Regions from separate parts of the Vibrio sp. Isolate22 genome, predicted to be linked through region 1. Evidence: predicted binding sites of a transcription regulator. Region 1 holds the regulator's gene; each other region holds the start of a gene.
What was found. Region 1 encodes MetJ, which represses methionine synthesis genes. Its sites were predicted from a motif close to TTAGACNTNTANANGTCTAA; they were not measured.
Positions count from the first base shown of each region.

Region 2: a site for MetJ is predicted at 1,888-1,907, ahead of metK (methionine adenosyltransferase). Genes of this name have one in related genera too.
Region 3: a site for MetJ is predicted at 2,198-2,217, ahead of metH (methionine synthase). Genes of this name have one in related genera too.

Region 1 covers NZ_JAKEUW010000009.1:55,591-59,885, reverse strand. The annotation lists gene rpmE (50S ribosomal protein L31) at 310-528, shown strand; gene L1D55_RS07695 (malic enzyme-like NAD(P)-binding protein) at 862-2,151, shown strand; gene metJ (met regulon transcriptional regulator MetJ) at 2,295-2,615, opposite strand; gene L1D55_RS07685 (O-succinylhomoserine (thiol)-lyase) at 2,823-4,004, shown strand; gene L1D55_RS07680 (bifunctional aspartate kinase/homoserine dehydrogenase II) at 4,007-4,295, shown strand, end outside.
Region 2 covers NZ_JAKEUW010000002.1:249,577-253,871, reverse strand. The annotation lists gene L1D55_RS02635 (DUF2189 domain-containing protein) at 1-273, opposite strand, end outside; gene metK (methionine adenosyltransferase) at 642-1,796, opposite strand; gene tkt (transketolase) at 2,153-4,147, shown strand.
Region 3 covers NZ_JAKEUW010000014.1:550-4,844, forward strand. The annotation lists tRNA gene L1D55_RS10085 (tRNA-Trp) at 1-4, shown strand, start outside; gene L1D55_RS10090 (sodium:proton antiporter) at 823-2,097, opposite strand; gene metH (methionine synthase) at 2,266-4,295, shown strand, end outside.

The DNA of each region.
Region 1 (4,295 bases):
TGACGAGAGCGAACAGTCTAAAGGATAAGGCGGTTAAATTCGAGAAGCAGTTTGAATGTGATGTGGCAGAGAAGCGGGTGAGGTTGGGGCCAAGCCAAGAATCACAGCCAGCAAAGGAAATAACGCCGATATTGGCGAAAAATGTATCAAATCAGTTGATCCTACTTCACAGATTCATTACTATACTGCGCCTTAAAGGTATGGCTTCGTCGCGCTTTAGTGATGAGCGGTGTCTTTATTTCTTTTTTAAACTACGTGTGGTGTGCGGCTTAGAATCGTATAGCGACACGGCCTACTTGAGGTTATCCCATGAAAGCTGGAATCCACCCAGAATACAAAGCAGTTACTGCTACTTGTTCTTGCGGCAACACTTTTGAGTTCAACTCAACGCTAGCAAAAGAATCAATCCACCTAGACGTATGTGACAAATGTCACCCGTTCTACACTGGTAAGCAACGTATCGTAGATACAGGCGGCCGTGTTGATCGCTTCAACAAGCGTTTCGGTGCTCTTTCTAGCAAGAAGTAATTCTCGCTATTTAGACATAAAAAGGACACTTCGGTGTCCTTTTTTGTTGCCTGAAATTCGAGAAAACATCAACTTTCACCTCAAGCTTTTATTCTCTCCTGCACTAAGCGGCTTACCTCAATATTGAAGGGTAATTCTTCGCTTATGACTCATCACTGCAAATCCGCTCGAAAGTTCAACAAGCGATAGTAATTTCAACTGCTCACTGGTCTTATTAGTAGTGAAATCTCGTTTTTTAATGAGACAGAGGCCTTTACCACCTAGGAACTTTGAAGTACATCCATTAACATGAACAAGATCCCCCTAATAATAATATCCTAGGAACCTACACCTATGTCTGAAGACAGCCGCCAAGACCAATCCTCTCAAGAATTATCACCTCAAGAACAATTCCGTCAGCAAGCTCTTGATTATCATGAGTTCCCAGTTCCAGGCAAAATTGCCATTGAGCTGACGAAGCCTGCAAACTCTGCAGAAGACCTAGCACTTGCTTACAGCCCAGGCGTGGCTGAGCCAGTTCGTGAGATCGCACAGAACGTAGATAACGTTTACAAGTACACAGGTAAAGGCAACATGGTTGCAGTTATCTCTAACGGTACAGCGATTCTTGGCCTAGGTAACCTTGGTCCAATTGCTTCTAAACCAGTAATGGAAGGTAAAGCGCTACTGTTTAAGCGTTTCGCTGGTTTAGATTCTATCGATATTGAAGTAAAACACCGCACAATCGATGAGTTTGTCGATACGGTTGCGAATATCGCAGATACATTCGGCGGTATTAACCTAGAAGACATCAAAGCACCAGACTGTTTTGAGATTGAACGTCGCCTGATTGAGCGTTGTGATGTACCAGTATTCCACGATGACCAACACGGGACTGCGATCGTAACAGCAGCAGGTATGCTGAACGCGATCGAACTTCAAGGTAAGAAGCTTGAAGAGTGTAAGATCGTTTGTCTAGGTGCTGGTGCAGCAGCGGTTGCTTGTATGGAGCTACTGATTAAGTGTGGCGCTCAGCGTGAGAAGATTTACATGCTAGACCGTAAAGGTGTGATCCACACTCGTCGTGATGATCTGAACGAATACAAAGAGCTGTTCGCAAACAACACAGATAAGCGCACGCTTGAAGATGTTATCGAAGGTGCTGACCTATTCTTGGGCGTATCAGGTCCTAACCTGCTTCCAGCAGAAGCACTAACGCTGATGGCTGATAAGCCAGTTGTGTTTGCATGTTCAAACCCAGATCCAGAGATCAAGCCAGAGCTTGCTCACGAAGTTCGTTCTGACCTTATTATGGGGACGGGTCGCAGTGATTACCCTAACCAAGTAAACAACGTACTTTGTTTCCCATTCATTTTCCGTGGTGCACTTGATGTACGTGCAAGCGAAATCAATGACGAAATGAAGCTAGCGGCAGTAAAAGCGATTCGTGACCTAGCGAAAGAAGAAGTACCAGCGGAAGTACTAAAAGCAGCGGGTGAGACGTCACTTGAGTTCGGTAAGGGTTACATCATTCCTAAGCCTATGGACCCACGTCTACTTCCTCGCGTAGCGAAAGCAGTAGCAGAAGCGGCGGTTGAATCTGGCGTTGCACGTATTGAGATGCCTGCTAACTACATGGCATAGAAGCTAAACAAAATAATAAAAAACCGACTCATCTGGAGTCGGTTTTTTTATGTCTCTTATTCACAGAACACTGAAAATACGAATCAGTAATGTGAACATTCAGCTAAAGCGACTCAATATTGAAGGCAGTGACTGAGTTATTGTTATTCTTCGTCAAACGCTTCGAACTCGATACCCATCTCTGTCATCAGCTTTTTCACTTCTGCAGGAATATCATCTGGGCGGTCTTTACGAAGGTCTTCATCCGTTGGCAGTGGTTGGCCTGTGTACGCATGTAGAAAGGCTTCGCACAGTAGCTCACTGTTTGTTGCATGGCGAAGGTTGTTGATCTGGCGGCGAGTACGCTCGTCAGTAAGAACCTTTAGCACTTTTAAAGGGATAGAAACTGTAATCTTCTTTACTTGTTCGCTTTTCTTTCCATGCTCAGCATATGGGCTTATGTATTCACCATTCCAGTCGGCCATTGCGTACCTTCATCACTTTAGTTGTTAGATTAAATTAATAGTGGTGATTTTAGCGGGATTTACCGCCATAAGCAAAGACATATAGACGTCTAGAAGTGTTGACGTCTCACGTTTATGAAAGTAAAGTGAATAACATATATCTAACACAGCCGCAAAATGCCGACAAGCAGCTGTGACTCTCAGACGCAAACTTGTAAGGAAGCACCTATGAGCAGCCGGAAGCCAGCAACAATCGCAGTACGTACTGGTATCGAGTCAGACACGCAACACCATGCCGTTGTCCCACCAATTTATCTTTCGACTAACTATGGGTTTCCCGCTTTTGGTGAAGTGCCAAAGTATGATTACACCCGTTCTGGTAACCCAAACCGCGGTTTATTAGAAACAGCACTGTTTGAGCTTGAGTCGGGCAAAGGCGCGGTAGTTACTAACTGTGGTACTTCGGCACTGAACTTATGGGTTTCGGCTTTCTTAGGTGGCGATGATCTGATCGTTGCACCACATGACTGCTACGGTGGTACTTACCGTCTGTTTAACACTCGCTCTCTTAAAGGTGACTTCAAAGTTCTGTTTGTTGATCAATCGGATCAAGAGGCATTGGACGCGGCGATCGCACTTAAGCCAAAGTTGATCTTATTAGAGACACCATCAAACCCGTTGGTTCGCGTAGTTGATATTGCAGAAACCTGCCGTAAAGCGAAAGAGATTGGTGCGCTGGTTGCTGTCGACAACACGTTTTTGACTCCTGTGTTCCAAAAGCCTTTAGAGTTGGGTGCTGACTTTGTTATCCACTCAACGACCAAATACATCAACGGCCACTCGGACGTTATTGGTGGTGTGGTGATCACTAAGACAGAAGAGCACGCTGAAGAGCTAGCATGGTGGGGCAACTGTATTGGTGCGACCGGTACTCCATTTGATAGCTACATGACGCTGCGTGGTATCCGTACGCTAGGTGCGCGTATGCGTGTCCACGAAGAGAGTTCGCGTGAAATTCTGACTGCGTTGCAACAGCAAGATCTTGTCGGTGCGATTTATCACCCAAGCCTTCCTGAACATCCCGGTCATGAGATCGCTAAGAAGCAACAGTCAGGCTTTGGCTCAATGCTGAGTTTTGAGTTTGCAGGTTCATTCGAGGCGCTCAAATATTTTGTTGGCGAGTTAGAGTTGTTCTCTTTAGCGGAATCACTTGGCGGTGTAGAGAGCCTGATTTGTCACCCAGCGTCGATGACTCACCGTGCAATGGGTGAAGAAGCGCTAGCAGAGGCGGGCGTTTCTCAACAGTTACTGCGTCTTTCTGTTGGCCTTGAAGATGCAGAAGACCTGATTGATGACCTTAAGCAGGCGTTTGAAAAGACACAACGCTTTATCGCTGAAGGGGAGGGTTAATAATGGCAACCTTTCGCCAGCTACATAAATTTGGTGGTAGCAGTTTAGCTGACCCTGAGTGTTACCTACGTGTGGTAAACATTCTTAGAGAGTATTCATCAGCAACCGACTTAGTGGTTGTGTCGGCAGCAGGCAAAACCACTAACCGTTTGATTGAGTTTGTAGAAGCGCTTGATAAAGATGGGCGTATTGCTCATGAGTGCCTACAAACCCTTCGTCAGTTCCAGCTTGAACTGATTGAAGCACTGCTTGAAGGTGAACCTGCAGAGCAGCTTACGGCGACTATCCAAC
Region 2 (4,295 bases), on a different contig from region 1:
TATCAGCATGTACACAATTAAGCTTGGCATCACCACCAAGTGTGTTCCTTGCCATTGGACAAGTTGAACAATGGCGATTGCCGCTCCCATAAAGCACAAACCGTAAAATGCGCTGATTAATGGCATTCTTACTAAGTCATGCAGAGCAAGCGACAACCAATGAAAGGGTGCGGAAATACTGATTTGGTTGCAAGGAATGGTGCGAGCGTAATCCTTATCGCTGACCTTGTGTTTTTTATCGTTCAGTTCGGATGGGTGCGCGGTACGAGGCATAGATCCCCCTAGTTAAATAACGTCCTAGTTATAATTCCATAAGGCTCATCGGTGTGGCTTGTGTGAGAGTTATGGTGTTGAGCTAAATTGCTCATTGTCATCCCAGTTTTTGTTCTAGCGTGCATTTAACGAGCGTTATCAGACTGAATTAATTTAAGTTAAATGTGAGCTTGATCGCTTAGGAGTTACCTTAACTATTGTCAGTAGTGTTAGAAAACACAAATTATCAGCGGCTTTTTATACTTAGTGGTTAACGGTAAAGAAGGGCGTTAGAGAAAGAAGTAGCTAGTGAAGGTTCGGTAAGTACATAAAAATAAAGCCCTTACTAAGCAGTAAGGGCTTTAAAGAAACAAATCGCAGTGGCTAAATTATTTTAGGCCAGCGAAGTCAGCAAGGATTGCTGCTTTGTCAGTCGCTTCCCAAGGGAACTCTTCACGACCGAAGTGACCGTATGCTGCAGTCTGCTTGTAGATAGGCTGAAGAAGGTTCAGCATCTCTTGAAGACCGTATGGACGTAGGTCGAAGTTTTGACGAACTGCTTCAATGATGATTTCGTGCGCTACTTTCTCAGTACCGAACGTTTCAACCATGATTGATGTTGGATCAGCAACACCGATAGCGTAAGACAGTTGAATCTCACAACGGTCAGCCATACCAGCGGCAACGATGTTTTTCGCAACGTAGCGTGCTGCGTAAGCTGCAGAACGGTCAACCTTTGATGGATCTTTACCAGAGAATGCACCGCCACCGTGACGAGCTGCGCCGCCGTAGGTATCAACGATGATCTTACGACCAGTTAGACCACAGTCACCCATTGGGCCACCGATTACGAAACGGCCTGTTGGGTTGATGAAGAAGTTAGTGTCTTTGTTGATCCACTCTGAAGGAAGTACTGGCTTGATGATCTCTTCCATTACCGCTTCACGTAGGTCAGGTGTTGTTACTGAATCACAGTGTTGAGTAGAAAGAACAACAGCATCGATACCAACGATCTTACCTTGGTCGTACTGGAAAGTAACCTGAGATTTCGCATCTGGACGAAGGAAGTCTAGCTTGCCGCTCTTACGTACTTCAGCTTGCTTTTTAACAAGAAGGTGAGAGTAAGTGATTGGAGCTGGCATTAGGATTTCAGTTTCGTTAGTCGCGTAACCAAACATGATGCCTTGGTCGCCTGCGCCTTGCTCTTTCGGGTCTGCTTTATCAACACCTTGGTTGATGTCTGGAGACTGCTTACCAATTGTGTTTAGAACGGCACAAGAGTCAGCGTCAAAGCCCATATCAGAGTGAACGTAACCAATTTCACGAACGGTTTCACGAGTGATCTCTTCGATATCAACCCATGCAGAAGTTGTTACTTCACCGCCAACCATAACCATGCCGGTTTTTACGTAAGTCTCACAAGCAACACGTGCTTTTGGATCTTGTTCTAAGATGGCATCAAGAACAGCATCAGAGATTTGGTCTGCAATTTTATCTGGATGACCTTCTGAAACAGATTCAGAAGTGAATAGGTGCTTAGCCATGAGAGCTCCACTTTTAGTTTTTGGTGTAAATAGTTCATGGCGTCGCAAGCTAGGAAGCGCCGCCATTAAATACAGTATATTTTGTAGGTGTTTCTACATCTAGACGTCTATTCTAAATTCCAGCGGTCGAATTACAAGCTCTTTTTTATGATATGCCATAACTAAACGTTTGCGTGTTGGTTGAGATAAGCGGCTGACAAGTGATGTAAATGTTCGAAAATTGCGAAAAATGACCGTTAAAATGCCAGTAAAACGTTTGCAGTCGCAATATTCGTTTGAGAGAATACCCGCGCTAATTAAAATGAAAACATTAGCACTATCTCTTTTTTAAATCGCTTATGTATCCAGGAGCAGACATGCCTTCTCGTAAAGATCTAGCCAATGCAATCCGCGCACTTAGCATGGACGGTGTTCAACAAGCAAATTCAGGCCACCCAGGCGCACCTATGGGTATGGCTGACATCGCTGAAGTTCTTTGGCGTGGCCACTTGAACCACAACCCAGCAAACCCAGAGTGGGCTGACCGCGACCGTTTTATCCTGTCTAACGGCCATGGTTCAATGTTGATTTACTCTCTGCTTCACCTTGCAGGCTACGAGCTTTCAATTGAAGATCTGAAAAACTTCCGTCAACTGCACTCTAAGACTCCTGGTCACCCAGAGTACGGTTACGCTCCTGGTATCGAGACAACGACGGGTCCTCTAGGTCAAGGCATCACTAACGCTGTTGGTATGGCAATGGCAGAGAAAGCACTGGCTGCACAGTTCAACAAAGAAGGCCACGACATCGTAGACCACTACACTTATGCATTCATGGGTGATGGCTGTCTGATGGAAGGTATCTCTCACGAAGCATGTTCACTAGCTGGTACGCTAGGTCTTGGTAAGCTGGTTGCTTTCTGGGATGACAACGGTATCTCTATCGATGGCGAAGTGGAAGGTTGGTTCTCTGACGATACACCTAAGCGTTTTGAAGCATACGGCTGGCACGTAATTCCAGCAGTAGACGGTCACGATCCTGAAGCAATCAACGCAGCTATCGAAGCGGCTAAAGCTGACCCTCGTCCGTCACTTATCTGTACTAAAACTATCATCGGTTTTGGTTCTCCAAACAAAGCGGGTACACACGACTGCCACGGTGCTCCATTAGGCGCTGATGAAATTACAGCAACTAAAGCGGCGCTTGGTTGGGAACACGGTCCTTTCGAGATCCCTGCAGATATCGCTGCTGAGTGGAATGCGAAAGAAGCGGGCGCAGCAAAAGAAGCGGCATGGAACGCGAAGTTTGACGCATACGCAGCGGCTTACCCTGAGCTAGCAGCAGAATTCAAACGTCGTACTAACGGTGAGCTTCCAGCACAGTGGGAAGAGAAAGCAAACGCAATCATTGCTGACCTTCAAGCTAACCCTGCAAACATCGCTTCACGTAAAGCATCTCAAAATGCTCTAGAGGCGTTCGGTCAAATGCTTCCAGAATTCATGGGCGGCTCTGCTGACCTAGCACCTTCTAACCTAACAATGTGGTCTGGTTCTAAGTCTCTAGAAGCAAATGACTTCTCTGGTAACTACATCCACTACGGTGTACGTGAATTCGGTATGACGGCTATCATGAACGGTATCGCTCTGCACGGTGGTTTCGTGCCATACGGCGCTACTTTCCTAATGTTTATGGAATACGCTCGTAATGCAATGCGTATGGCTGCTCTGATGAAAGTTCAGAACATTCAAGTTTACACGCACGACTCTATCGGTCTTGGCGAAGATGGCCCAACTCACCAACCAGTTGAGCAAATGGCTTCTCTACGTCTAACTCCAAACATGAGCACATGGCGTCCATGTGACCAAGTTGAGTCTGCAGTAGCTTGGAAACTGGCTATCGAACGTAAAGACGGTCCAACGTCTCTAATCTTCTCTCGTCAAAACCTTGCACAGCAAGAGCGTAGCGAAGAGCAAGTAGCGAACATCGCGAAGGGTGGTTACATCCTAAAAGATTGTGAAGGCAAGCCAGAGCTAATCCTTATCGCTACAGGTTCTGAAGTTGAGCTAGCGGTTAACGCTGCGGCTGAACTGACAGCTGAAGGCAAGAAAGTACGTGTAGTATCTATGCCTGCAACTGACGCATTCGATAAGCAAGATGCTGAGTACCGTGAATCTGTACTTCCATCTGACGTAACAGCTCGTATCGCTGTAGAAGCTGGCATCGCTGACTTCTGGTACAAGTACGTTGGCTTCGGTGGCAAGATCATCGGTATGACAACATTCGGCGAATCTGCACCTGCTGGTGAGCTATTCAAGATGTTCGGTTTCACTACTGAAAACGTAGTAAACACAGCAAAAGAGCTTCTTGCTTAATCATTGATTGTTAGCCTCGAGCTAACAGTGAAATGCAAGAAAAACCGAGCGCTGAGCTCGGTTTTTTTGTATTTGGGATTCGTTTTCTTCTAGGCTTATCTCTACTAGCAACAGATTAACCTGTCTTAAATCAACGGGGTTATTCAAC
Region 3 (4,295 bases), on a different contig from region 1:
GCCACATTAAAAGGCTCTAGCAGAAATGCTAGAGCCTTTTTGCTTTCTGGGTGCGAACTAGGTGTGAATTAGTGCTATTGGCAGAGCCGCTTATTCCCACAACTTAATACAGCGGCTATTGTTTTAAGCTGAATATTCCAAGCGTTATATAAGAAGTTACTTCTGAACTGCAGGGGCTTTATGCTCGTTCTGTCGCAAGGTTATTCCTAGATAACAGAGGCTACGTCAGGTTAACTCCCCCTCCAATCTACAACCTTATGGCTTTAGCTTAAGTTCCGGTGCGTTTCGCCTTTTAATTTGGTTGGTTTCTTCAACGATAAATAAAGTAAGTGTTGAGATAGTTATGAGCTCTCTGTTGCTCTAGAGTCGAATCTAAATAGGCTAGCAGCTTGTAGTTTTTTGGAAGAACGACTTATCAATATGTTAGCTCAGTTGCTTATAGCTGCTCTGTAAATAGGATCGTCAGGTCTTTAAGCATGATCTGGGGCCCCTCGAGTCATAACATGCTTCTAGTTTGCTTCAAACCATTCGGGTACATGGCTTTTCTAGGTAGTGGCTCCACTACTTTTTAAGCTACTACTAATAGTCTCGGTATTTTCCGTACCTTACCTAACTCTTTTAGCAAAGATACGATATTGAATTTTTGTACCTGAAATGCAGTTCGATTAGATAATCTAGGGAGCTTAGCCGTTGTATTGGGCTCTCTCACACTAATGTTACGTATTAGGGGGATAGGGTAATTAAGGAAGGAACGTTGGCAGAGATCGGGTACAAAAAAGGCCGCTTATACAAGCGGCCTCTGTTTATCATATGATTGTTAATCTAACTCTTTTCAGCTTGTTTGGCTTTCTCTATCATCGGAGTAATCGTTGAGCCTTGAACCAGGATTGAGAACACTACAACGGCATAGGTCATGACAAGGATAATTTCTTTAACATCTATCGCCTTATCTTCAATTACCCAGATACCTGAAGGGATTGAAAGAGCCATTGCTAGCGCTAAGCCGCCACGTAAGCCACCCCAAGTTAGAATCTTAATTGACCATGGGTTGTAAGTTCTAAAGCGCTTAAATCCAATGTATGACAAGAAAACACTTAGATAGCGTGCACTCAATACGAGAGGACCGGCGAATGCCATTAAGATCCAGTCTTCTTGGTGGAACTTGAACAGCAGCATCGACATACCAATCAATAAGAACAATACGCCATTTAAGAATTCATCTATCAGTTCCCAGAAGTGGTCTAAGTGGTCTTCACTCTCTTTTGAGAAGCCGATGAAGCGAGTCCAGTTACCAATCATGATACCTGACACCACCATAGCCAATGGACCTGATACGTGGAGAACTTCAGCAAAAGCATAACCCGCAGTAGGGACACCAATAGTTAGTAGCAATTCCATTGAGTGGTCATCAGTGTTACTGATTAGGTAGTGGAATATAAGACCTAATGCAAAACCATAAACGATACCGCCAATTGCCTCTTGGACAAATAGCATGGTCACACTGCCTACTGTTGGTGCCTCTGTACCAAAAGCTATGGTGAATAGAGTTACGAAGATTACCAAGCCAAAACCATCGTTAAATAGCGATTCACCTTCAATCTGAGTTGAGATTCGTTTCGGTGCATCGAGTTTCTTTACAATGGCTAAAACAGCGATTGGGTCGGTAGGAGAGATAAGAGAACCGAACAGTAAGCAGTAAATGAGATCGAATTGAATGCCGATGAACTGACAGAAACCATAAAGAACAAAACCAATAAAGAAGGTCGAGAATAGAGTCGCACCAAGTGCAAGTACTGTGATTTCCCACTTTTGGTCTTTTAGGTTTGGTAGCTTTATCCCTAAACCGCCTGCGAATAGTAAGAAGCCTAATATCCCTTTAAGTAGGAAGTCTTCAAAATTGATACTGGCAACCGTTTCAGAAGCAATGTCGGCCAACTGAAACCAGTTGTTTTGGCCCGCAATGATAATTAAAAGAGACAGCATCATTGAGCCTGCTGTGATGGCGATGGTTGTTTGCATTTTACCAATTTTGCTATTAACAAAAGCAATAAGCATGGCTGCAGCAGACAAGAAGCATAAGGTGTAATAGACCGACATTGGGGTACCAACATGTAACAAAGTATGAATATGAATTTTCGTTGTCTCATGCTCAAATAGCAAACACTTTTTGTCAGGACTCGGTAATCAATTTCCTCATTTAGACGTCTAGACTCCTTTTTAATGTGTGATAGGATGGAAGCATAATTAAAGGAATGAGGTTGTACCGTGGGAAGTAATGTAAGGCAAAAGATTGACGCTCTGTTAAAGCAACGAATTTTACTGATTGATGGTGGTATGGGTACCATGATTCAGGATTATAAATTGGAAGAGCAAGACTATCGTGGTGAACGCTTTGCGGATTGGCATAGTGACTTAAAGGGTAACAATGACCTTTTGGTGCTTACACAACCTAAGCTTATCAAAGATATTCATTCGCAATATTTGGAAGCTGGGGCTGATATCCTTGAAACCAATACTTTCAACGCTACAACCATTGCTATGGCCGACTACGACATGGAAAGCCTTAGTGAAGAAATTAACTTTGCAGCAGCCAAGTTAGCACGTGAAGCCGCTGACGAATGGACTGCAAAGACTCCTGAGAAGCCTCGTTTTGTTGCAGGCGTATTAGGTCCAACCAACCGAACTTGTTCAATCTCTCCAGATGTTAATGATCCAGGCTATCGTAATGTGAGCTTTGACGAACTCGTCGAGGCTTACTCTGAATCGACTCGTGCGCTGATCAAAGGTGGCTCAGACCTTATTCTTATCGAAACCATCTTCGATACACTCAATGCTAAAGCGTGTGCTTTTGCAGTGGAATCTGTTTTCGAAGAAGTAGGCATCACTTTACCGGTCATGATCTCCGGCACCATTACTGATGCATCAGGTCGTACGCTTTCAGGGCAGACGACGGAAGCTTTCTATAACGCCCTTCGTCATGTTAAACCTATCTCGTTTGGTTTGAACTGTGCATTAGGCCCTGATGAGCTGCGTGAGTATGTTGGCGAGATGTCTCGTATCTCAGAGAGTTATGTTTCTGCTCACCCTAACGCTGGTTTACCTAACGCATTTGGCGAGTATGACCTTTCACCTGAAGACATGGCTGAACATGTTAAAGAGTGGGCTGAAAGTGGCTTCTTGAACCTGATTGGTGGCTGTTGTGGTACCACGCCAGAACATATTCGCCAAATGGCAGAAGTGGTTGAAGGTGTAACTCCTCGCCAATTGCCGGACTTACCTGTGTCGTGTCGTTTATCCGGTTTAGAACCTCTGACCATTGCTAAAGAGTCTCTGTTTGTAAACGTGGGTGAGCGAACGAACGTGACCGGTTCTGCACGCTTCAAACGCTTGATCAAAGAAGAGCTTTACGATGAGGCATTGAGTGTTGCTCGTGAGCAAGTTGAAAACGGCGCCCAGATCATCGATATCAACATGGATGAAGGGATGCTAGACGCTGAAGCGTGCATGGTCAAATTCCTTAATCTATGTGCCTCTGAGCCAGAAATTTCAAAAGTCCCAGTGATGGTCGATTCATCAAAGTGGGAGGTTATTGAAGCTGGCCTGAAATGTATTCAGGGTAAAGGTATCGTTAACTCCATCTCTCTAAAAGAGGGTAAAGAGAAGTTCGTCGAGCAAGCTAAGTTGGTTCGCCGCTATGGTGCAGCTGTCATCGTGATGGCATTTGATGAAGTCGGTCAGGCTGATACACGTGAACGTAAAGTCGAAATCTGTACTAATGCTTACAACATTCTTGTTGATGAGGTTGGCTTCCCACCAGAAGACATTATTTTTGACCCGAACATCTTCGCGGTTGCGACGGGTATTGAAGAGCACAATAACTATGCAGTTGATTTCATCGATGCAGTAGGCGATATCAAGCGCGACCTGCCTCATGCGATGATCTCTGGTGGTGTATCGAACGTGTCATTCTCATTCCGAGGTAACAACTACGTTCGTGAGGCAATCCACGCTGTATTCCTATATCACTGTTTTAAAAATGGTATGGATATGGGCATCGTAAACGCTGGTCAGTTGGAAATTTACGATAATGTACCAGAAGATCTGCGTGATGCTGTTGAAGATGTCGTACTAAACCGTCGTGAAGACTCTACGGAACGCTTGCTGGATATGGCAACCGAGTATCTAGAGCGAGCTGTTGGTAAAGTTGAAGATAAATCAGCACTTGAGTGGCGTACTTGGCCTGTAGAGAAGCGTTTAGAGCACTCTTTGGTCAAAGGTATTACTGACTTTATCGT